2 linked regions of the Alloalcanivorax dieselolei B5 genome follow. Each later gene encodes a partner of the first gene's protein in a complex. Links are inferred from orthologs where the notes say so. Each region holds a gene or a part of one and is shown in the gene's direction. Other genes may lie near its edges. The genes, in order: tig and rpsG.

Region 1 (6,573 bases):
ACCGAGATCGGCCTTGGCATCCTCTGTGCTTCCGCCGCCAGTGTGCTGATCTGGCCCCGTTCCGCCGCCACCGCCTACTTGCACCGGTGTCGGCAGCAACTGCGGGATTTGATCGCACTGGTGGCGGACACCGCCGGCGGTCGCGCGGACAATCGCACCCTGCAGCAGCGCCGGCGCGAACTGATCGCCAGCGGCATGGCACTGGAAGCCCTGCGTGAGAATGCTCTGTTCGACTCCCAACAGCTGCGGCGGCGGGCCGGGCTGTGCCGCCGCCTCGGTCACGAGATGCTGGCGCTGATTTCCTCGGTGGGGCCGTTGGGAACCTACGTCAATCGTTATGCCTCGGTGCATCAGCAGGACCGCCTCGACGAGTTGCTGCGTGGCATGTCGGAGCTGGATGGCGAACTGGATCCGGAAAGCCTGCGGGTGTGTCTCTCCGGACTCCACGACCAGGCCCGGGATCTGGCCCGCGGTCTGCGCAAGGAGGCGGTGGGCGACAACGAACACCGCTTCCATGCCTTGCAACTGGCACTGGAACACTGCGGCGAGCTGTGCGATCGCCTGCGCTCCAGTGTCGTGCTTTACGCCATGCTCAGCGATCAGGCCCTGACGCAGTCGTGGCGCTCCGGCACGTCACGATTGCACCTGGATCACGGCCAGGCGTTGCGCAGCGCCGCGCGTACCGCGATTGCCATCGCCGCGGCCCTGAGCCTGTGGTTCTGGAGCGCCGCGCCACTGGATCAAGGCACTTTGATGGTGATCCAGACCGGGGTGGTCTGCGCGCTGTTCTCCACCCGGGACGATCCGCTCAAGGCGGTGTCCGGGTTCCTCAAGGGGGCGTCCCTGGCGGCGGTATTGGCCACGCTTTATCGTCTGGTTCTGCTGCCGGGCACGGAAGGCTTCGCCGCTCTGGTACTGTGGCTGGCGCCGGTGTATCTGCTGGCCGGTCTGGCCATGACGCGGTTGCCGAGCATGGCCATGGGGACCGCCACCGTGATCTTTTTCCCGATCCTGCTGGATCTCGGGCCGCAACAGGACTTCTCGGCTCTGCCGCTGTTTAACAACATGCTCGGGCTGGCGATGGGGTTAATATTGCCGGTGCTGGCATTTCTGCTGATCTGGCCCGGCGATGACGCGGCCACCGCTCGCAACCGGCTGTGCCGGGATCTGTGCCGCACCCTCGGGCGCTGGCCCATGTACCGCCGCCGCCCCCGTCACGAAATGGAAACCGTACTGTACGATCGCATTGCCCGAACCCTGCCGCGACTGAGCCCGGAGAACGAAAAGGACGGGGAATTGCTGCACGGCGCCATGGCGGCGGTGACGCTGGGGCTGGGGTTGCTGTTTCTCGACGCCCTGTGTCGGCGCGGTGTGCCCGATCCGATCCGGCTCGCTCTGACGCGGCTGATCCGGGATACCCAGAGAGTGTTGAGAGACGGTGACGAGGCCCGTTGGCGGCAATTATCGGCGGACACCGAGCGGGTATTACGGCAGTGCCAGCAGGCCTATAACAAAGCGGAAGGCGAGGGTCAGCGGCGCCGGCTGGTGCGGGCGGTGGTGCGCCTGCGTATGCAGATCAATATGATCGGTAACTACGGCGGCTTTTTCCTGGCCGGGTCCGGAGCCGGTCGCTGGCAGGGGTTGGAGACAGCACATGCTGTATGAGATTGAGCTGGGCGGCGTGTTGCTGCCGCCCTTGGTGCCGCAGGTGCTGCTGGCCCTGCTGTTGTTTCTGCCGGTGCACGGCCTGATCAGTCGTTTTGATGGCTACCGGTACCTTTGGCATCCGGCCCTGGCCGGATTCTGCGTGTTCTTGATCGTGCTCGCCCTGGTGATGGGGGCGTGGCTGTCGCTGGGGAGTATGCATGGCTGATAATAAGGAAGGCGGTCGCTGGCGCGCTTATCTGTTCACCGCGCTGCTGGTGGCGGCCGCGGCGGTGGCGGTGTGGTATCTGTGGCGCCACTATTTCGAGGATGTCTGGACCCGGGATGCCCGGGTGCGTGCGGTGGTGGTGAGCGTGGCCCCGGATGTGTCCGGAGCGATCCAGTCCCTGAAGGTGGTGGATAATCAGTACGTGGAGGAGGGTCAAACCCTTCTGCTGGTGGATCCGCGCCGTTATCAACTGGCGCTGGATCAGGCCCGGGCGGAGGTGGCGCACCGGCGCCAGGAACTGAATCTGCTGTCCCGGGAGGCCAGCCGCCGCCGCAGTCTCGGGCGCGCCATTTCCCAGGAGGAACGGGAGGAAGCGGATAACAAGGCGGCCTTGGCGCGGGCCGATCTGCAAGCGGCGGAGGCGGCTATGGCACGGGCGGAGCTGGATCTGGCGCGCAGCGAGGTAAAGGCGCCAGTGGCCGGCTTTGTCACCCATTTGCTGGCGCATACCGGCGATTACGCCCAGATCGGGCAGCCGGTGGTGACACTGGTGGATGACCAGTCGTTCTGGGTCGAGGCCTATCTGAAGGAAACCCAGGTGCATCAGATTAGGGTGGGGGATGTGGCCCGTATCCATCTGCTGGGCGCGGGCAAGGCGCTGACCGGCAAGGTCACCGGCATCGGTCGCGGTATCGCCAACAGCAACGCGGTGACGGCGGACAAGGGACTGCCTTCGGTGGCGCCGACCTTCGAGTGGGTAAGGCTGGCGCAGCGGATTCCGGTGCGGGTGGAGTTCGATGAGATCCCGGAAACGCTGCTGCTCAGTGCCGGCATGACCGCCAGCGTGCAGGTGTTGCCGGAAAAGACGCAGACACGCTGACACGCAACACGCTTGCAGGCGAAATGAGATGGCGGCCGGATGGCCGCACTGACTGCTTTAGGGGCGGGCGTTGACGGACGGGGCAGACCCGGCACGCTTTACCTGCGTGTTGCGTGTCTCAGTCGTTCAGCGCTTTCTCCGCCGCTTCCAGGGTCTGAAAAATCAGCGTATTGATGGTCATCGGACCAACACCGCCGGGTACCGGAGTATACGCGGCCACACGATCGATCACCGGTGCCAGCTCGATGTCGCCGCACTTCTGCGGATGGTAACCGGCGTCCACCACCACGGCGCCGTCCTTGATCCAATCGGCCTTGATGAATTCCGGTTTGCCCACCGCGCCCACCACGATGTCGGCCTGTTTCACCAGCTCCGGCAGATTGCGGGTCCGGCTGTGGCAAATGGTGACGGTGGCATTGGCGCCCAGCAGCATCATTGCCATCGGTTTGCCGAGAATGGCGCTGCGGCCTATCACCACGGCATGCTGGCCCTCCAGCGGCACCTGATAGTGCTCCAGCAAACGCATGATGCCCTTGGGCGTGGCACAGCCATAGGCGTGCTCGCCCATGGCCATGCGGCCAAAACCGAGGCAGGTGACACCGTCCACGTCCTTGCCCAGGGCAATGGCGTCAAAGCACAAGCGCTCGTCGATCTGTTCCGGCACCGGGTGCTGCAGCAGAATGCCGTGCACGTCCGGATTGGCATTGAGTTCCTCAATGCGCTGCAGCAACTGCTCGGTGGTGGTGTCCTGGGGCAGCTCGATGGCCTGGGAATCCATGCCGACGCGGCGGCAGGCATTGCCCTTCATCTTTACATAGGTGGCGGAGGCCGGATCGGCGCCCACCAGAATGGTGGCGAGAATCGGCGTGCGGCCGCCGGAGGCGGCTTTCAGGGCTTCCACCCGTTGTGACATCTCTTGCTCGAAGCGTTGAGCCAGGGCCTTGCCGTCCAGAATCTGCGCGCTCATGGGTCTCTCTTGGTCCTTGGAACATATAAAAGGAAAGCGGTGGGGATCGCGCGGCGATTCTCGCACGGTCGGCGGGCTGGAGCAAAAGGCGGCTTCGCCGCCGAAAGGCTCGTTCGCAACCCGGTTGTTTATAATTCCAGCGAACGGGCCGGATAGCCGGTTCGCGGCGTTGACGCTCCAGGAGGCGGCGAGTATTATGCCGCCTCGCTCGACCTGCTCGGCGGGGTGTAGCGCAGCCTGGTAGCGCGCCTGCTTTGGGAGCAGGATGTCGGGGGTTCGAATCCCTCCACCCCGACCAACTCAGCGAAGGTTGAGAGGTAGCTAAGCGCCTGTAGCTCAATTGGATAGAGCAACGGCCTTCTAAGCCGTCGGTTGCAGGTTCGAGCCCTGCCAGGCGTGCCATCGCTGGCGGCTCAAGCGATTAATGGTGACTGTAGCTCAGTTGGTAGAGCCCCGGATTGTGACTCCGGTGGTCGTGGGTTCAAATCCCATCAGTCACCCCATACATGGAGCCTTCGGGTGAAAACCCGGAGGCTTTTTTTGTTTGAACGGAACATTCCGCAGGGCGCCGCGCCGCCGATGGGCGTAGGCAGGGCGGCTGCCATTGATTATAATTTGCGCCCTTCATACGGGGTCCATCCGTACACCGGGGACCGCGGGATTTGAAAAGTCTTTTAAATAGAGGATGTTATGCAGGTTTCTGTAGAAACGACTTCAGGTCTGGAACGGCGCATGACCGTTGGTGTCCCCGCGGATAAAGTGGATCAGGCGGTGGAAAGCAAGCTGCGCGAAGCGCAGAAAAACATCCGTCTGGACGGTTTCCGCCCTGGCAAAGTGCCGTTGCGTGAAGTAAAGCGTCGTTTTGGCGCCGCCGTGCGTAACGAAGTGCTGGCCGATGTGATGCGCGAGTCCTTCCTGGAAGCGGTTGAGAAGGAAAACCTGCAACCCGCCGGTCTGCCGGGTTTCGAAGCCACCCGTAACGAAGGCGGTCAGGACCTGGAGTTCGTGGCCACCTTCGAAGTGTTCCCGGAAGTGGAACTGGCCGATCTGTCCACCATCGAGGTGGAGAAACCGGTAGCGGAAATCACCGACGCCGACGTTGATGAAATGATCGAAACCCTGCGCACCCAGCGCTCCGACTTCGCTGAAGTGGACCGTGCCGCTGAGCAGGGTGATCGCGTCAATATCGACTATAAAGGCCTGAAAGACGGCGAAGCCTTTGAAGGCGGCAGCGCCGAAGGTCAGAACCTGGAGCTGGGCTCCGGCAGCATGATCCCCGGCTTCGAGGATGGCATCGTCGGCATGAAAGCCGGTGAAGAGAAGGACATCAACGTGACCTTCCCGGAGGAGTACCACTCCGAGGAATTGAAAGGTCAGGCGGTGGTGTTCCAGATCAAGGTCAACAAAGTGGAAGCCAAGGCGCTGCCGGAAGTGGACGCCGAGTTCATGAAGGCTTTTGGCGTTGAAGACGGTGATCTTGACACCTTCAAGACCGAGGTTCGCAACAATATGGAACGCGAGCTGAAAAACGCCGTCTCCGGCAAGGTGAAAGAACAAACCATGGACGGGCTGGCCAAGCTGCACGAGTTCGACCTGCCGGCGGCGCTGATCAAGCAGGAAGTGGACCGTATGCGTCAGCAAATGGTGCAGCAGTTCGGTGGTGGTCAGCAGTTCGATGCGTCCATGCTTCCCGAAGAGCTGTTCCGTGACCAGGCCGAGCGTTCCGTTCGTCTGGGCCTGGTGGTGCGCACTATCCTCGAGAAGAACGACCTGAAACCGGATGCGGATCGCGTCAAGGCCCGGGTGGAAGAGATCGCCGCTCAGTACGAACAGCCGCAGGAACTGATCAACTGGGTCTACAGCAACCCGCAGCAGCTGCAGCAGATCGAGGGCGCGGTGCTGGAGGACCAGGTGGTGGATCTGGTGCTGGAAGGGGCCAAGGTCGAAGAGAAGACCATGTCCTACCAGGAGGCGGTGAAACCCCGCCAGCCGGAGCAGGCCGACGAGACGGCCTGAGCCGAATAGACCTACGAAGAGCGGGGCCTTTTGGCCCCGTTTTGCTGTGAAAGTAACCGTATTGAGCAAGTTTTGCGCAGTTAACCCACTTCTGGCACCGCCTTTGTGGACGCCCTGCCGAAGGGCGTCATAGTATCGGAAAAAACGGGCAGGCCCTTGTGATTCGAGGGTGCCGCCCCAACACCCGCGGTATCATGCCGGGCACGTTGCCCCTGATCCCGTAGACAAAGGAAACGCTAGATGATCGATCTGAGCCGGATTACCTCCCTGACCCCGGAGATGAAAACGCTGATGGCCGACCCCACCGCCACGGGGCTGGTGCCAATCGTGGTGGAGCAAACCTCCCGGGGCGAGCGGCAGTTCGATATATACTCCCGACTGCTCAAGGAGCGGGTGATCTTCCTGATTGGCCAGGTGGAAGACTACATGGCCAACCTGATCGTGGCGCAGATGCTGTTTCTTGAGTCCGAGAACCCGGACAAGGATATTCATCTGTATATCAACAGCCCGGGCGGTTCGGTAACCGCCGGGATGTCCATTTACGACACCATGCAATTCATCAAGCCGGAGGTTTCCACCATGTGCGTGGGGCAGGCGGCCAGCATGGGCGCTTTCCTGCTCGCGGCTGGCGCCGAAGGCAAACGCCTGGCGTTGCCGCACTCCCGGGTGATGATTCACCAGCCGCTGGGCGGCTTCCAGGGTCAGGCTTCCGATATTGAGATCCACGCCAAGGAGATTCTCAAGATCAAGGCCCAGCTCAATGAGCTGCTGGCCAAACACACTGGCCAGCCTCTGGAAGTGCTGGAGCGTGACACCGACCGCGACAATTTCATGTCC
Region 2 (14,404 bases), 1.6 Mb from region 1 along the record:
CTGCGTCTCAAGGGTGAGGTGGAGCTGGCCCGCTATATCGTCAACGAAGTGCAGGAGGTATACCGCCTGCAGGGTGTGAAGATCAACGATAAGCATATCGAAACGATCATCCGCCAAATGTTGCGTAAGGTGGAAATCACCGAAGTCGGCGAGTCGGCCTTCATCAAGGGCGAGCAAGTGGAATACGCCCGGGTGATGGAAGAGCTGGATCGCCTGAAAGGTGAAGACAAGATGCGGCCTCAGTTTGATCGGATGCTGCTGGGTATCACCAAGGCTTCCCTGGCCACCGAATCGTTCATCTCCGCGGCCTCCTTCCAGGAGACCACCCGGGTGTTGACCGAAGCGGCGGTAACCGGGAAAGAAGACGATCTCCGCGGTCTCAAGGAGAACGTGGTCGTGGGCCGTCTGATTCCGGCCGGGACTGGCTATGCCTATCACATGGATCGCCGGCGCCAGCGTGCGGATGCGCGCGGTGACGGTCCGACCATGGACGAGGTGGAAGCGGCTCTGTCCGAGGCGCTCAGCTCTTCTGATCAGGAGTAAGGGGGCAGGAATTAAGCGCCCTCCAGGCCCCCTGGCATCTTGACTTGGTGCCGGGGGGTCCCTAGAATCGCTCGCCCCTATTCTGTAGGTAGGAATCGGGTGGCGAAAATCTGACAATCAAGTCAGTTCGTCACAGAACTGTAAGCGTGGAGCAGTAGTTTCATGGCAACTGTAAACCAGCTGGTGCGCAACCCGCGCAAAAGCAAGGTAGAGAAAAGCGACTCGGTCGCCCTGCAGGGCTGCCCGCAGCGTCGCGGCGTTTGCACCCGGGTGTACACCACTACCCCGAAAAAGCCGAACTCCGCGCTGCGTAAAGTGTGCCGGGTGCGCCTGACCAACGGTTATGAAGTGTCTTCCTACATCCCGGGAGAAGGCCATAACCTGCAGGAACACTCCGTGGTGCTGATCCGTGGCGGTCGTGTTAAAGACCTGCCTGGTGTGCGCTACCACACCGTGCGTGGCACTCTGGATACCGCTGGTGTTCAGGATCGCAAGCAGCGCCGTTCCAAATACGGTGCCAAGCGGCCGAAGAAGTAAGTCGTAACCCTATTCATACAGCCGGGCGTTGCTCCCGGTAGGATGAGTAAGGCCGGGCCTGGTCCCGGATAACCTGAAGCATTCCCGCCCCGCGGGTAGTAAGAGGAACACATCCGATGCCAAGAAGACGCGTCGTTGCCAAACGTGAGATCCTGCCGGATCCGAAATTTGGAAGCCAGTTGCTGGCCAAGTTCATGAACCACGTAATGGTGGACGGTAAGAAATCCGTCGCCGAGCGTATCGTCTACGGCGCTCTGGATATCGTGACCGAGCGTAAGAGCGGCGAAGCCCTGGAGCTGTTCGAGAAAGCCCTGGATAACATCCGTCCGGTGGTCGAGGTGAAGAGCCGTCGTGTTGGTGGCGCCACCTATCAGGTGCCGGTGGAAGTTCGTCCCAGTCGTCGTACCGCCCTGGCCATGCGTTGGCTGGTGGACTCCGCGCGTAAGCGGGGTGAGAAGAGCATGGCCCAGCGCCTCGCCGGTGAGGTGATGGACGCCGCTGAAGGTAAAGGCGCGGCGATGAAGAAGCGGGAAGACGTACACCGCATGGCGGAGGCGAACAAAGCCTTCTCCCACTTCCGCTTCTAAGGCAGAGCGTAGACAGAGTAAACCGGCCTGCGATCAGGCCGGTTTTTGTATTGGATCCAGAGACTCGAGGTTAGCAGCGTGGCACGTAAGACTCCTCTCAACCGCTATCGCAACATCGGTATCTGCGCCCACGTGGACGCGGGTAAAACCACCACCACCGAGCGGGTTCTGTTCTACACCGGTGTGTCTCACAAAATCGGTGAAGTGCATGATGGTGCCGCGACCATGGACTGGATGGAGCAGGAGCAAGAGCGGGGTATCACCATCACCTCCGCCGCGACCACCTGTTTCTGGCAGGGCATGGACAAGCAGTACGAACAGCATCGCATCAACATCATCGACACCCCCGGGCACGTGGACTTCACCATTGAGGTGGAGCGTTCCCTGCGGGTGCTTGACGGTGCCGTTGTGGTGTTCTGTGGTACTTCCGGTGTGGAGCCGCAGTCCGAAACAGTGTGGCGTCAGGCCAACAAGTATGAAGTGCCCCGTATCGTGTTCGTTAACAAAATGGACCGTGCTGGCGCCAACTTCGATCGCGTATGCGACCAGATTCGCACCCGTCTTGGGGGCAAGGTCGTGCCGATCCAATACAACATCGGCGCGGAAGACGAGTTCAAGGGCGTGGTCGACCTGATCCGCATGAAGGCGATCTTCTGGAACGAAGACGACATGGGGATGACCTACGACGAGCGCGATATCCCGGAAGATATCGCCGGTCGTTGCGCCGAACTGCGCGAGCAGATGGTGGAATCCGCGGCGGAAGCGTCTGAAGAGCTGATGGAGAAGTACCTGGAAGAGGGTGATCTCAATAATGAAGAGATCAAGACCGGGCTGCGTCAGCAGGTTCTGGCCAACGAGATCGTTCTGGCTCTGTGCGGCTCCGCGTTCAAGAACAAGGGCGTGCAGGCCATGCTCGACGCGGTGGTTGAATTCCTGCCCGCTCCGGATGAGGTGAAGGCGATTCAGGGTACGCTGGAAGATGGCGAGACCGTTGAGTCCCGCAAATCGTCCGACGATGAGCCCTTCTCCGCCCTGGCCTTCAAGATCGCTACCGACCCGTTTGTAGGCTCTCTGACCTTCATCCGTGTTTACTCCGGCGTGGTGAACTCCGGTGACAGCGTGATGAACTCCGTGAAGTTGAAGAAGGAGCGGATCGGTCGCCTGTTGCAGATGCATGCGAACAGCCGTGAAGAGATCAAGGAAGTCCGTGCCGGCGACATCGCCGCTTGCGTGGGGCTGAAGGATGTCACCACCGGTGACACCCTGTGTGATCAGAACAAGGTGATCGTGCTGGAGCGGATGGAATTCCCCGAGCCGGTAATTTCCGTGGCGGTGGAGCCCAAATCCAAGGCCGACCAGGAAAAGATGGGGCTGGCGCTGGGTCGTCTGGCTCAGGAAGACCCCTCTTTCCGCGTGAAGACCGACGAGGAGACCGGCCAGACCATCATCTCCGGTATGGGTGAGCTGCACCTGGACATCATCGTTGACCGCATGAAGCGCGAGTTCAAGGTGGAAGCAAACGTGGGCGCGCCGCAGGTGGCGTACCGTGAAACCTTCACCAAGCCCGCCGACGTTGAAGGCAAGTTCGTCAAGCAGTCCGGTGGTCGTGGCCAGTATGGTCACGTCAAGGTTAAGTTCGAGCCGATCGACCGGGACGAGGAGTTCCAGTTCGAGGAACAAATCCATGGTGGTGTGGTGCCGAAGGAATACTTTGGCGCGATCCAGAAGGGTATCGATGAGCAGCTGCAGTCTGGCGTGCTCGCTGGTTATCCGATCCTGGGTGTGAAGGCCATTCTGTATGATGGCTCCTACCACGAAGTGGATTCCAACGAGAACGCCTTCCGCATGGCGGGTGGCCTGGCGGTGCGTAATGCCGCCAAGGAAGCCGGCGCGGTCCTGCTGGAGCCGATCATGAAAGTGGAAGTGGTCACTCCGGAAGAGTACATGGGTGACGTGATGGGTGACCTGAACCGTCGTCGTGGTACCGTCCAGGGTATGGATGACACCGTCTCCGGCAAAGTGATTCGCGCCGAGGTGCCGCTGTCCGAGATGTTCGGCTACGCCACCGACGTGCGTTCCATGTCCCAGGGGCGTGCCAGCTACTCCATGGAGTTCCTGAAGTACTCCGAGGCTCCGCGCAATATTGCCGAAGACGTGATCAGCGGCAAGAAATCTTAAATTTACGGTGAATTTGTAAAGGTATAGAACCGTGGCAAAGGAAAAGTTTGAACGTAATAAACCGCACGTAAACGTGGGCACGATTGGTCACGTTGACCATGGTAAGACGACGCTGACGGCCGCTTTGACGCGGGTGTGCTTCGAGGTGTGGGGTTCTGGTTCGGCGAGCGCCTTCGATCAGATCGATAACGCCCCGGAAGAGCGTGAGCGTGGTATTACGATCGCGACCTCCCACGTGGAGTACGACTCTCCGACCCGTCACTACGCGCACGTTGACTGCCCGGGTCACGCCGACTACGTGAAGAACATGATCACCGGCGCGGCGCAGATGGACGGCGCGATTCTGGTGGTGTCCGCGGCGGACGGCCCGATGCCGCAAACGCGGGAGCACATTCTGCTGTCTCGCCAGGTGGGCGTGCCGTACATCGTTGTGTTCCTGAACAAAGCGGACATGGTGGACGATGAAGAGCTGCTGGAACTGGTTGAAATGGAAGTGCGTGAGCTGCTGAGCGACTACGACTTCCCGGGCGACGACACCCCGATCATCAAGGGTTCCGCTCTGAAAGCGCTGGAAGGCGACACCAGCGAGATCGGCATGCCGGCGGTACAGAAGCTGGTGGAAACGCTGGACGAGTACATTCCGGAGCCGGAGCGTGCGGTGGACCTGCCGTTCCTGATGCCGATCGAGGATGTGTTCTCCATCTCCGGCCGCGGTACCGTGGTAACCGGTCGTGTGGAGCGTGGCATCATCAAGGTGGGTGAAGAGATCGAGATTGTGGGTATCAAAGATACCACCAAGACCACCTGTACCGGTGTTGAGATGTTCCGCAAGCTGCTGGACGAAGGCCGCGCGGGTGAGAACGTTGGCGTGCTGCTGCGTGGCACCAAGCGTGACGAAGTGGAGCGTGGTCAGGTTCTGGCGAAGCCGGGATCGATCACCCCGCACACCAAGTTCGTTGCCGAGGTGTACGTGCTGGGCAAGGACGAAGGCGGTCGTCACACTCCGTTCTTCAACGGCTACCGTCCGCAGTTCTACTTCCGTACCACCGACGTGACCGGTGCCTGTACGCTGCCGGAAGGCACCGAGATGGTGATGCCGGGCGATAACGTGCAGATGGACGTTGAGCTGATCGCACCGATCGCCATGGAAGACGGTCTGCGCTTCGCGATCCGCGAAGGTGGCCGTACCGTTGGCGCCGGCGTGGTGGCCAAGATCGTAGAGTAAGATAAATTGAGGCCGGGGCTTGCCCCGGTCTTCTTTTGTCTATATACTTTGCGCCCTCTTTCCAGTGTTAATACTGGAAAGGGCACGATCAACCGGGGCATCGTTCCCGGGCTTGTTTTGACACCCACCTCCTTCGGATGAGAAGGATGGGCGGGCTTTTTGCCATCTAAAGTATGGTTCGAAACAGTCTGGAGTTTGTTAGCTATGGCTAGCCAGAGAATCCGAATCCGTCTCAAGGCTTTTGATCATCGCCTGATCGATCAGTCCGCCCAGGAGATCGTGGATACGGCAAAACGCACGGGTGCGCAGGTACAGGGTCCGATCCCTCTGCCCACACGTAAAGAACGGTTTACGGTGCTGGTCTCTCCGCACGTTAACAAAGATGCGCGGGATCAGTACGAGATCCGTACCCACAAGCGGATGGTGGACATCGTGGAGCCCACGGACAAGACCGTGGACGCACTGATGAAGCTGGATCTGGCCGCTGGTGTGGATGTGCAGATCAGCCTGGGATAACTCAGCCTGAGACAACAACGTGCGGCCTGGCCGCAACAGGTTGTGAAGAGGTAGACAATGGCGATTGGTGTAATCGGTCGAAAATGCGGGATGACCCGGGTGTTCACTGAAGAAGGTGTCAGTGTTCCGGTGACCGTGATTGAAGTGTCCCCGAATCGGGTGAGCCAGATTAAGACCGAAGAGACAGATGGCTACGAGGCCGTGCAAGTGACGGTGGGCGAACGCCGCGCAAACCGAGTGACCAAGCCAATGGCGGGCCACTTCGGCAAAGCGGGCGTCGAAGCTGGCCGCACTGTGGGTGAATTTCGCGCTCCGGCGGGCGACCTGCAGGTGGGCGGTGAGCTGACCCTGGAAGTGTTCGAGGCTGGCCAGATCGTGGACGTGACCGGTACCTCTAAAGGTAAAGGTTTCGCCGGTACGGTTAAGCGTTGGAATTTCCGTACTCAGGACGCCACCCACGGTAACTCTCTGTCCCACCGTGCTCCGGGTTCCATTGGTCAGAACCAAACCCCGGGCCGCGTATTCAAGGGCAAGAAAATGGCGGGCCACATGGGTGCCGAGCGTGTGACGGTTCAGAATCTGGAAGTCGTGCGCGTGGACGTGGAAAAGAATCTGTTGCTGGTTAAGGGTGCGGTCCCCGGCGCGGCCGGTGGTGATGTGATCGTGATCCCGGCAGTGAAGGCGAAGGCCTGAAAGAGGAATAGAGGATGAATCTCAATACCGCCTCTGGAGGTACCGTTACTGTGTCTGAAGTCGCCTTCGGCAAAGACTTCAACGAGCCTCTGGTTCATCAGGTTGTGACTGCTTATCTGGCAGGCACCCGTCAGGGTTCCAAAGCGCAGAAAAGCCGCTCCGATGTCAGTGGTGGTGGTCGTAAGCCCTGGCGGCAGAAAGGCACCGGCCGCGCTCGCGCCGGTACCATTCGTAGCCCGCTGTGGCGTGGCGGCGGCAAAACATTTGCCGCGGTGCCCCGTGACCACTCACAGAAAGTAAACCGCAAAATGTACCGTGGCGCGCTGCGCTGCATTTTGTCCGAGCTGGTTCGCCAGGAACGCCTGGTTGTGGTGGACGACTTCTCCGTCGACACCCCGAAAACCAAGCAGGTGGCCGCCAAGCTCAAGGATCTGAACCTGAGCAATGTTCTCATCGTGACTGATGATGTGGATGAGAACCTGTATTTGGCAGCTCGTAACCTGCCGAAGGTCGACATCCGCGATGCCAGCGGTGTGGATCCGGTCAGCCTGATCGCCTTTGACAAGGTGCTGGTGACCGTGCCGGCTCTGAAGAAACTTGAGGAGGCGCTGGCATGAACAAAGAGCGCATTTTAAAAGTGCTGCTTGCACCGCACTTTTCCGAAAAGGCCACCGACGCGACCGAGAGTAGCAATGCCTTCGCTTTCAAAGTGGCAAAAGACGCTACCAAAGCGGAAATCAAAGCTGCCGTGGAAGCTCTGTTCGAGGTCAAGGTGCGCAACGTTCGGACTCTGAACGTGAAAGGCAAGCGCAAGTTCTTCGGTCGTGTCGCCGGTAAGCGTAGCGACTGGAAGAAGGCCTACGTATCCCTTGAACAAGGCCAGGATATTGACTTCCTGGGCGCTGAGTAAGGTAAGGGAGTAAGTAATCATGGCGATTGTTAAGACCAAGCCGACTTCTCCGGGCCGCCGCTTTGTCGTAAAGGTGGTCAACGAGGAGCTGCACAAAGGTGCTCCCTACGCGCCCTTGCTGGAAGCCAAGGCCAAGAATGGCGGCCGTAACAACAACGGCCGTATCACCACCCGTCATAAAGGTGGTGGTCACAAGCAGAAATACCGCGTAGTGGATTTCCGTCGTAATAAGGACGGTGTCCAGGGTGTGGTGGAGCGTCTGGAATACGATCCGAACCGTTCCGCGCACATCGCGCTGGTGAAGTATCTGGATGGCGAGCGTCGTTACATTTTGGCGCCGAAAGATCTGAAAGCCGGCGACCGCGTTCAGTCCGGCGAAGATGCTCCGATCAAGGTGGGTAATGCTCTGCCGCTGCGCAACATTCCGCTGGGTTCCACGATTCACAATGTGGAACTGAAGCCCGGTAAAGGTGGTCAGCTGGCTCGCTCCGCGGGTACTTCTGTCCAGCTGCTGGCGAAGGATGGACAGTATGTAACCCTGCGTTTGCGCTCCGGCGAAATGCGTAAGGTGCACGCTGAGTGCCGCGCCACCATCGGGCAAGTATCCAACAGTGAGCACAGCCTGCGCTCGCTGGGTAAGGCCGGCGCAACCCGCTGGCGCGGTGTTCGACCCACTGTTCGCGGTGTGGCCATGAACCCCGTGGATCACCCCCATGGTGGTGGTGAAGGGCGTACGTCCGGTGGCCGTCATCCGGTAACCCCCTGGGGTGTACCGACCAAGGGCCACAAAACCCGTACCAACAAGCGCACCTCCAAGATGATTGTGCGCGACCGTCGTAAGTAAGGGATAGAGAGAGGTTCAGGCTGTGCCACGTTCACTGAAAAAAGGTCCGTTTCTGGATCACCACCTGTTGAAGAAGGTGGAAGAAGCGGTGGAAGCCGGCTCCCGTAAGCCGATCAAAACCTGGTCCCGTCGCTCCATGATCATCCCGGAGATGGTGGGTTTGACCATCGCGGTACATAACGGCCGTCAGCATGTTCCGGTATTGGTTTCCGAGCACATGGTGGGCCACAAGCTGGGCGAATTCGCCCTGACCCGTAACTTCCGCGGGCATATCGTGGACAAAAAGGCTAAGCGATAAGGTGACAGCCATGGCGACTGAAGTTGCAGCCCGTCTGCGGGGCGCAAGAATTTCGGCTCAGAAAGCCCGCCTGGTGGCCGACCAGATCCGAGGTCTGGAGGTGGAAAGGGCGTTGAATGTTCTCGCCTTTAGCCCCAAGAAGGCGGCCAAGATTGTTAAGAAGGTGCTGGAGTCCGCGATTGCTAACGCGGAAAACAACGACGGCGCCGATGTGGATGAGCTGAAAGTATCCACCATCTACGTGGATGAAGGCATGTCGATGAAGCGTATTCGGCCCCGCGCGAAAGGGCGGGCGGATCGCATTCTCAAGCGTACCTGCCACATCACTGTAAAAGTCTCGGAAGGTCAGGAGTAACCAGATGGGTCAGAAAGTTCATCCGATCGGTATTCGTCTGGGCATCGTCAAGGAGCACAACTCCCTGTGGTATGCGGGTCCCAAGACCTATGCTGACTGCCTGGTAACCGATCTCGAGGTGCGTGAGTATCTGTTCAAGCGCCTCAAGAATGCCTCGGTGAGCCGAATTAAGATCGAGCGTCCGTCCGAAAACGTTCGCATCACCATCTCCACGGCACGTCCGGGGATCGTGATCGGCAAGAAGGGCGAGGACGTTGAGCGCCTGCGTCGCGACGTCGCTGCCAAGATGGGTGTGCCGGTGCACATCAACATCGAGGAAGTGCGTAAGCCCGATGTGGATGCCCGTCTGGTAGCCGATAATATCGCTGGCCAGATCGAACGCCGCGTTATGTTCCGCCGCGCTATGAAGCGTGCGGTGCAAAACGCGCTCAAGGCCGGTGCCCAAGGTATTCGGGTCCAGCTTTCTGGTCGTCTGGGTGGTGCCGAGATTGCTCGTACGGAATGGTACCGTGAAGGTCGCGTGCCGCTGCATACTCTGCGTGCGGACATCGATTACGCCAACGTGCGTGCTGAGACCACCTACGGAACCATCGGTGTGAAGGTCTGGATCTTCCGTGGCGAAGTGCTTGGTGGCATGGAGCAGGTTCAGGAAGAGCAGAAGCAGTCCAAGGGCGCGAAAAAACGCGGCCGTGGTTAAAAGGTAACGAACGATGTTGCAGCCGAAGCGTACCAAATTCCGGAAAATTCATAAGGGCCGTAACCGTGGCCTGGCACAGCGCGGCAACAAGGTGTCTTTTGGCACCATCGGCCTGCAGGCCACCGGCCGTGGCCGGATCACCGCGCGTCAGATCGAAGCGGCTCGTCGGGCCATGACCCGTCACATCAAGCGTGGCGGTAAGATCTGGATTCGGGTCTTCCCCGATAAGCCGATTACCCAGAAGCCGCTCGAAGTGCGGATGGGTAAAGGTAAAGGTAGCGTGGAGTACTGGGTAGCCCAGATTCAGCCGGGCCGCATGCTCTACGAAATGGAAGGTGTTTCCGAAGACGTGGCGCGTGAAGCGTTCCGTCTGGCCGCGGCCAAGCTGCCGGTCAGCACCCGTGTCGTGACTCGGACGGTGATGTAAGCCATGAAAGCGAGCGAACTGAAAGAAAAAAGTGTTGAGCAGTTGCGCGAGCAGCACCTTGAGCTGCTGGAACAACAGTTCAAGCTGCGCATGAAGAAAGCATCCGGTCAGCTTTCCCAAACCCATCAGCTTGGGACGGTCCGCCGTGATATTGCACGTGTGAAGACCATTCTGCGGGAAAAACAGGGTAACTAATCATGGCAGAGTCGAAACAGAAACTGCGCCGGACCGTTACCGGTAAAGTGATTTCCAGTAAAGGTGATAAGACCATCACCGTATTGGTTGAGCGCCGGGTACAGCACCCCATTTATGGCAAGATCATCAAGCGTTCTACCAAACTGATGGCTCACGATGAGCAAAACCAGTGTGGCGAAGGCGACCTGGTCACCATCGAAGAATGCCGTCCGCTGTCCAAGCGTAAAAGCTGGATGCTGGTCAGCGTAGTGGAGCAGGCCGTTCAGGCCTGATGAGAGAATGCTGTGGCTGCCTGCACAGGGCAGGAGTTGGAGAGAGTAAGCGATGATTCAGACCGAAACCATGCTCGAAGTCGCCGATAACAGCGGTGCTCGTCGAGTGCAGTGCATCAAGGTGCTGGGTGGCTCCCACCGCCGCTATGCAGGCATTGGTGACATCATCAAGGTCACAGTAAAGGAAGCGATTCCGCGTGGTCGTGTTAAAAAAGGCGACGTGATGAGCGCTGTCGTGGTACGTACCCGTCGTGGTGTGCGTCGCCCCGATGGTTCTGTGATTCGTTTTGACGAAAACGCCGCGGTCCTGTTGAACAACAACAAGGCTCCGATCGGCACCCGGATTTTTGGGCCGGTGACCCGTGAACTGCGTAATGACCAGTTCATGAAGATCATCTCCCTGGCACCGGAAGTTCTTTAAAGGCGGGTTAAGGCAATGCTCAAGATCAAGCGCAATGACGAAGTCATCGTAATCGCGGGCAAGGACAAAGGTAAGCGGGGCCAGGTGCAGCGCGTGCTCCCTAACGGCCGCCTTCTTGTCTCCGGTGTGAACATGGTGAAAAAACACGTTCGCGCCAACCCTAACCGCGGTATTCAAGGTGGCATTGTTCAGCAGGAAGCGGGTATCCATGCTTCCAATGTGGCCATCTGGAATGCGAAGGCCCAGAAGGCCGATCGTGTCGGCGTCCGTTTCGAGGACGGCAAAAAAGTGCGGTTCTTCAAGTCCAACGGCGAAGCGCTGGACGCGTGAGGTTAGGTGAACCATGAGTGATCTGAAGAAGGTTTACAACGAAGAGATTGTAGCGAAACTCCGCGATGAGTTCGGTTACAAGAACGTCATGGAGGTGCCCCGCATCACCAAGATCACCCTGAACATGGGTGTGGGTGAAGCGGCTGCTGACCGGAAGGCGATCGAAGGTGCGCTGTCGGATATGACCGCCATCGCAGGTCAGAAGCCGCTGGTCACCAAGGCACGTAAGTCCGTGGCGGGCTTCAAGATCCGTGAAGGTTGGCCGATTGGCTGCAAGGTGACCCTGCGTAACCGTCGTATGTACGAGTTCCTGGAGCGCCTGGTATCCGTGGCAATCCCGCGTGTCCGTGACTTCCGGGGTCTGAACCCGAAGTCCTTTGACGGCCGTGGCAACTACTCCATGGGTCTGCGGGAGCAAATCGTGTTCCCGGAAATCGATTTCGACAAGGTCGACAAGCTGCGTGGTCTGGATATCACCATCACCACCACAGCCAAGACCGATGACGAAGCACGGGCGCTGCTGCGCGCCTTCAACTTCCCGCTGAAAGGCTAAGAGGATTTGTCATGGCAAAGGTCTCTATGAAAAACCGGGAGGCGAAGCGCGCCAAGTTGGTTCAGCGTTACGCCACCAAGCGTGCCGCGCTGAAAGCGGTTATCCAGGACCCCAACGCGGAACCCGAAGCGAAGTGGGAGGCTCAGCTGGAGCTGCAGAAGCTGCCGCGGGACTCTTCTTCGGTTCGCCAGCGTAACCGCTGCCGCATTACCGGCCGTCCGCATGGTTACTACCGCAAGTTCGGCCTGAGCCGCATTAAACTGCGTGAAGCGGCGATGCGTGGTGACGTTCCCGGGCTGGTTAAATCCAGCTGGTAAGCAAAGAGTAGCGGAGCAACTGCAGCATGAGCATGCAAGATACCCTGGCGGATATGTTTACCCGTATTCGCAACGCGCAAATGGCTCGTAAAGTCGAGGTGGAGATTCCGTCCTCCAAGGCCAAGGAAGCCATTGCCAAGGTACTGACAGAAGAAGGTTACATCGACGGTTACGCGGTGTCTGACGACGCCAAACCGACGCTGACCGTTCAACTGCGTTATTTTGAAGGCCAGCCGGTGATCGAGAAGATCGCTCGGGTGAGCCGTCCGGGCCTGCGTGTGTACAAAGGCGCCGGTGAGATTCCCAAGGTGAAAGGTGGCCTGGGTGTGATGATCGTGTCCACCAACCAGGGCATCATTTCTGATCGGGCCGCCCGCCAGGCGAATGTCGGCGGCGAGCTGATCTGCGAAGTGTCCTAAGGTTTTGGTGTAGACGGATTAGGTGCAGCGATGTCTAGAGTAGCGAAAAATCCGGTTAACCTGCCCAAAGGGGTCGAGGTATCTATCGACGGCCAGAAGGTGACCGTGAAAGGGTCCAAGGGCAGTCTGGAACACCAGGTGCACGATTTGGTGGAAGTGGCCGTGGATGACGGCGTGTTCTCCGTCAAGCCCCGTGAGGAGTCTCAGCAAGCCTGGGCCGTGGCCGGTACCACGCGTGCTCTGGTCAACAACATGGTGACCGGTGTCTCCGCGGGCTTCGAACGTCGCCTGCTGCTGAACGGCGTTGGTTACCGTGCTCAGGCCCAGGGCAAGACCCTGAATCTGACGCTGGGCTTTTCTCATCCGGTAGCCTACGAGCTGCCCGAAGGGATCACCATTGAGACCCCGAGTCAGACGGAAATCGTCATCAAGGGTATTGACAAGCAGCTGGTAGGCCAGGTGGCCGCCAATGTTCGGGGCTTCCGCCCGCCCGAGCCCTACAAGGGCAAAGGGGTGCGCTATGCTGATGAGCAAGTGCGCCGTAAGGAAGCCAAGAAGAAATAATCGTTGAGACTGAAGCCATGATGGACAAGAAAGTTGCACGTCTGCGCAGGGCAAAGCGTACTCGCCTGAAGATTCGTGAGCTGGGCGAGCTTCGTCTTTCCGTGCATCGCACTCCGCGCCATATTTATGCGCAAATCATCAGCACCGCTGGTGATCGCGTGCTGGCCTCCGCGAGCACGGTTGAAAAAGACCTGCGTGCTGGCGCGACGGGTAATTCTGAAGCCGCCGCTAAAGTTGGCGAGTTGATCGCTCAACGCGCTAAAGAGGCGGGTATCGAAAGCGTGGCCTTTGACCGTTCCGGTTTCCGTTATCACGGCCGGGTCAAGGCGCTGGCGGATGCCGCACGCGAAAACGGGCTTAAATTCTAAGGGTACTTGGTTATGGCGAAAGTTGATCCCAACGAAGGTCTCCAGGAGAAGCTGGTTCAGGTGAACCGGGTTGCCAAGGTGGTGAAAGGCGGCCGTATTTTCGGCTTCACTGCTTTGACCGTGGTGGGTGACGGTAATGGCAAAGTGGGTTTCGGTCGCGGTAAGGCCCGCGAAGTGCCCGCCGCCATCCAGAAGGCCCTGGAAGCTGCCCGTCGCAACATGATTCAGGTGGAGCTTAACGGCACCACCATTCAGCATCCGATCAAGGCTCGGCACGGCGCCTCCAAGGTGTTCATGCAGCCGGCCAGCGACGGTACCGGTGTAATCGCCGGTGGTGCCATGCGCGCCGTGCTGGAAGTGGCCGGTGTGCAGAACGTACTGGCCAAGTGCTATGGTTCCACCAACCCGGTGAATGTGGTTCGCGCCACGTTCGAGGGTTTGAAAGCGATGGCCTCCGCGGAATCCGTTGCCGCCAAGCGCGGTAAAACGGTCGAAGAGATCCTGAGCTAAGCGCAGACAGACGGAACGTAACGATGGCTGACAAGATCAAGGTAACGCAGGTAAAAAGCACCAACGGCCGGCTGGAAAAGCACAAGGCCTGTGTGCGTGGTCTCGGTCTGCGCCGTATTGGCCATACCGTTGAAGTTGAAGACACCCCTGCGGTACGCGGCATGATTAACAAAGTCGCGTACATGGTGCGGGTAGAGGGAGAATAAGCGATGCGTTTGAATGATCTGCATCCCGCTGAAGGTTCCCGTCCGGCCCAGAAACGGGTTGGCCGCGGTATCGGCTCCGGTCTCGGTAAAACGGGTGGTCGTGGCCATAAAGGTCAGAAATCCCGTTCCGGTGGCACCGTGAAGCCCGGGTTCGAAGGTGGTCAGATGCCGCTGCAGCGTCGTGTGCCGAAGTTCGGTTTCACGTCCAAGCTGGCAATGGCGACCGCTGAAGTACGCCTGGAAGAGCTGGCTAAAGTGGAAGGCGACGTGATCGACCTGGCCTCTTTGAAAGCCGCTGGCGTGGTTCGTTCTGACAAGAAGCGCGCCAAGATCGTGCTGCGCGGCGGTATTGACCGTGCCGTGACGGTGCGTGGCGTGGCGATCACCAAAGGTGCCCGCGAAGCGGTGGAAAAAGCCGGCGGTAAAGTCGAGGAATAAC

Evidence for each region.
Region 2: the proteins of tig (region 1) and rpsG are in contact, whole or in part, in a crystal structure (PDB 3GTY), measured with the Thermotoga maritima proteins. The link is inferred for Alloalcanivorax dieselolei B5 from one-to-one orthologs. Residues at the interface, in WP_004081061.1 of Thermotoga maritima: Glu122, Val124, Val129, Leu130, Tyr133, Glu188, Gly259, Ile262, Tyr263, Glu266, Ser270, Glu273, Gln274, Glu277, Arg308, Gln311, Ile312, Ser315, Tyr316, Glu325, Arg329, Arg336, Leu363, Phe366, Trp367, Arg373, Leu377, Arg381, Leu384, Glu387; in WP_004081843.1 of Thermotoga maritima: Lys34, Lys52, Lys55, Glu59, Arg62, Gln63, Glu66, Asn67, Lys69, Val71, Arg95, Ala109, Lys110, Lys111, Gly112, Arg113, Pro114, Glu117, Glu121, Ile124, Ala125, Tyr127, Asn128, Asn129, Thr130, Gly131, Lys135, Asp139, Arg142, Met143.

The regions. Positions count from the first base shown.
Region 1 is NC_018691.1:2,619,512-2,626,084, reverse strand. The notes cover bases 3,721-6,573. They hold tig (trigger factor), read left to right. Parts: upstream 3,721-4,410; coding sequence 4,411-5,736; downstream 5,737-6,573. Other genes in these bases: clpP (ATP-dependent Clp endopeptidase proteolytic subunit ClpP), read left to right, coding at 5,977-6,573. Also shown: B5T_RS11790 (FUSC family protein), read left to right, coding at 1-1,665; B5T_RS11785 (DUF1656 domain-containing protein), read left to right, coding at 1,655-1,873; B5T_RS11780 (efflux RND transporter periplasmic adaptor subunit), read left to right, coding at 1,866-2,753; bifunctional methylenetetrahydrofolate dehydrogenase/methenyltetrahydrofolate cyclohydrolase FolD, read right to left, coding at 2,872-3,720. UniProt on the Bacillus subtilis protein: Involved in protein export. Acts as a chaperone by maintaining the newly synthesized protein in an open conformation. Functions as a peptidyl-prolyl cis-trans isomerase.
Region 2 is NC_018691.1:4,193,779-4,208,182, reverse strand. Bases 1-2,931 are described here. They hold rpsG (30S ribosomal protein S7), read left to right. Parts: upstream 1-1,196; coding sequence 1,197-1,667; downstream 1,668-2,931. Other genes in these bases: fusA (elongation factor G), read left to right, coding at 1,746-2,931; rpsL (30S ribosomal protein S12), read left to right, coding at 706-1,080; rpoC (DNA-directed RNA polymerase subunit beta'), read left to right, coding at 1-543. Also shown: more of fusA, read left to right, coding at 2,932-3,845; tuf (elongation factor Tu), read left to right, coding at 3,877-5,070; rpsJ (30S ribosomal protein S10), read left to right, coding at 5,275-5,586; rplC (50S ribosomal protein L3), read left to right, coding at 5,644-6,279; rplD (50S ribosomal protein L4), read left to right, coding at 6,294-6,896; rplW (50S ribosomal protein L23), read left to right, coding at 6,893-7,189; rplB (50S ribosomal protein L2), read left to right, coding at 7,209-8,033; rpsS (30S ribosomal protein S19), read left to right, coding at 8,056-8,331; rplV (50S ribosomal protein L22), read left to right, coding at 8,342-8,686; rpsC (30S ribosomal protein S3), read left to right, coding at 8,691-9,383; rplP (50S ribosomal protein L16), read left to right, coding at 9,397-9,810; rpmC (50S ribosomal protein L29), read left to right, coding at 9,814-10,005; rpsQ (30S ribosomal protein S17), read left to right, coding at 10,008-10,277; rplN (50S ribosomal protein L14), read left to right, coding at 10,330-10,698; rplX (50S ribosomal protein L24), read left to right, coding at 10,714-11,028; and more genes.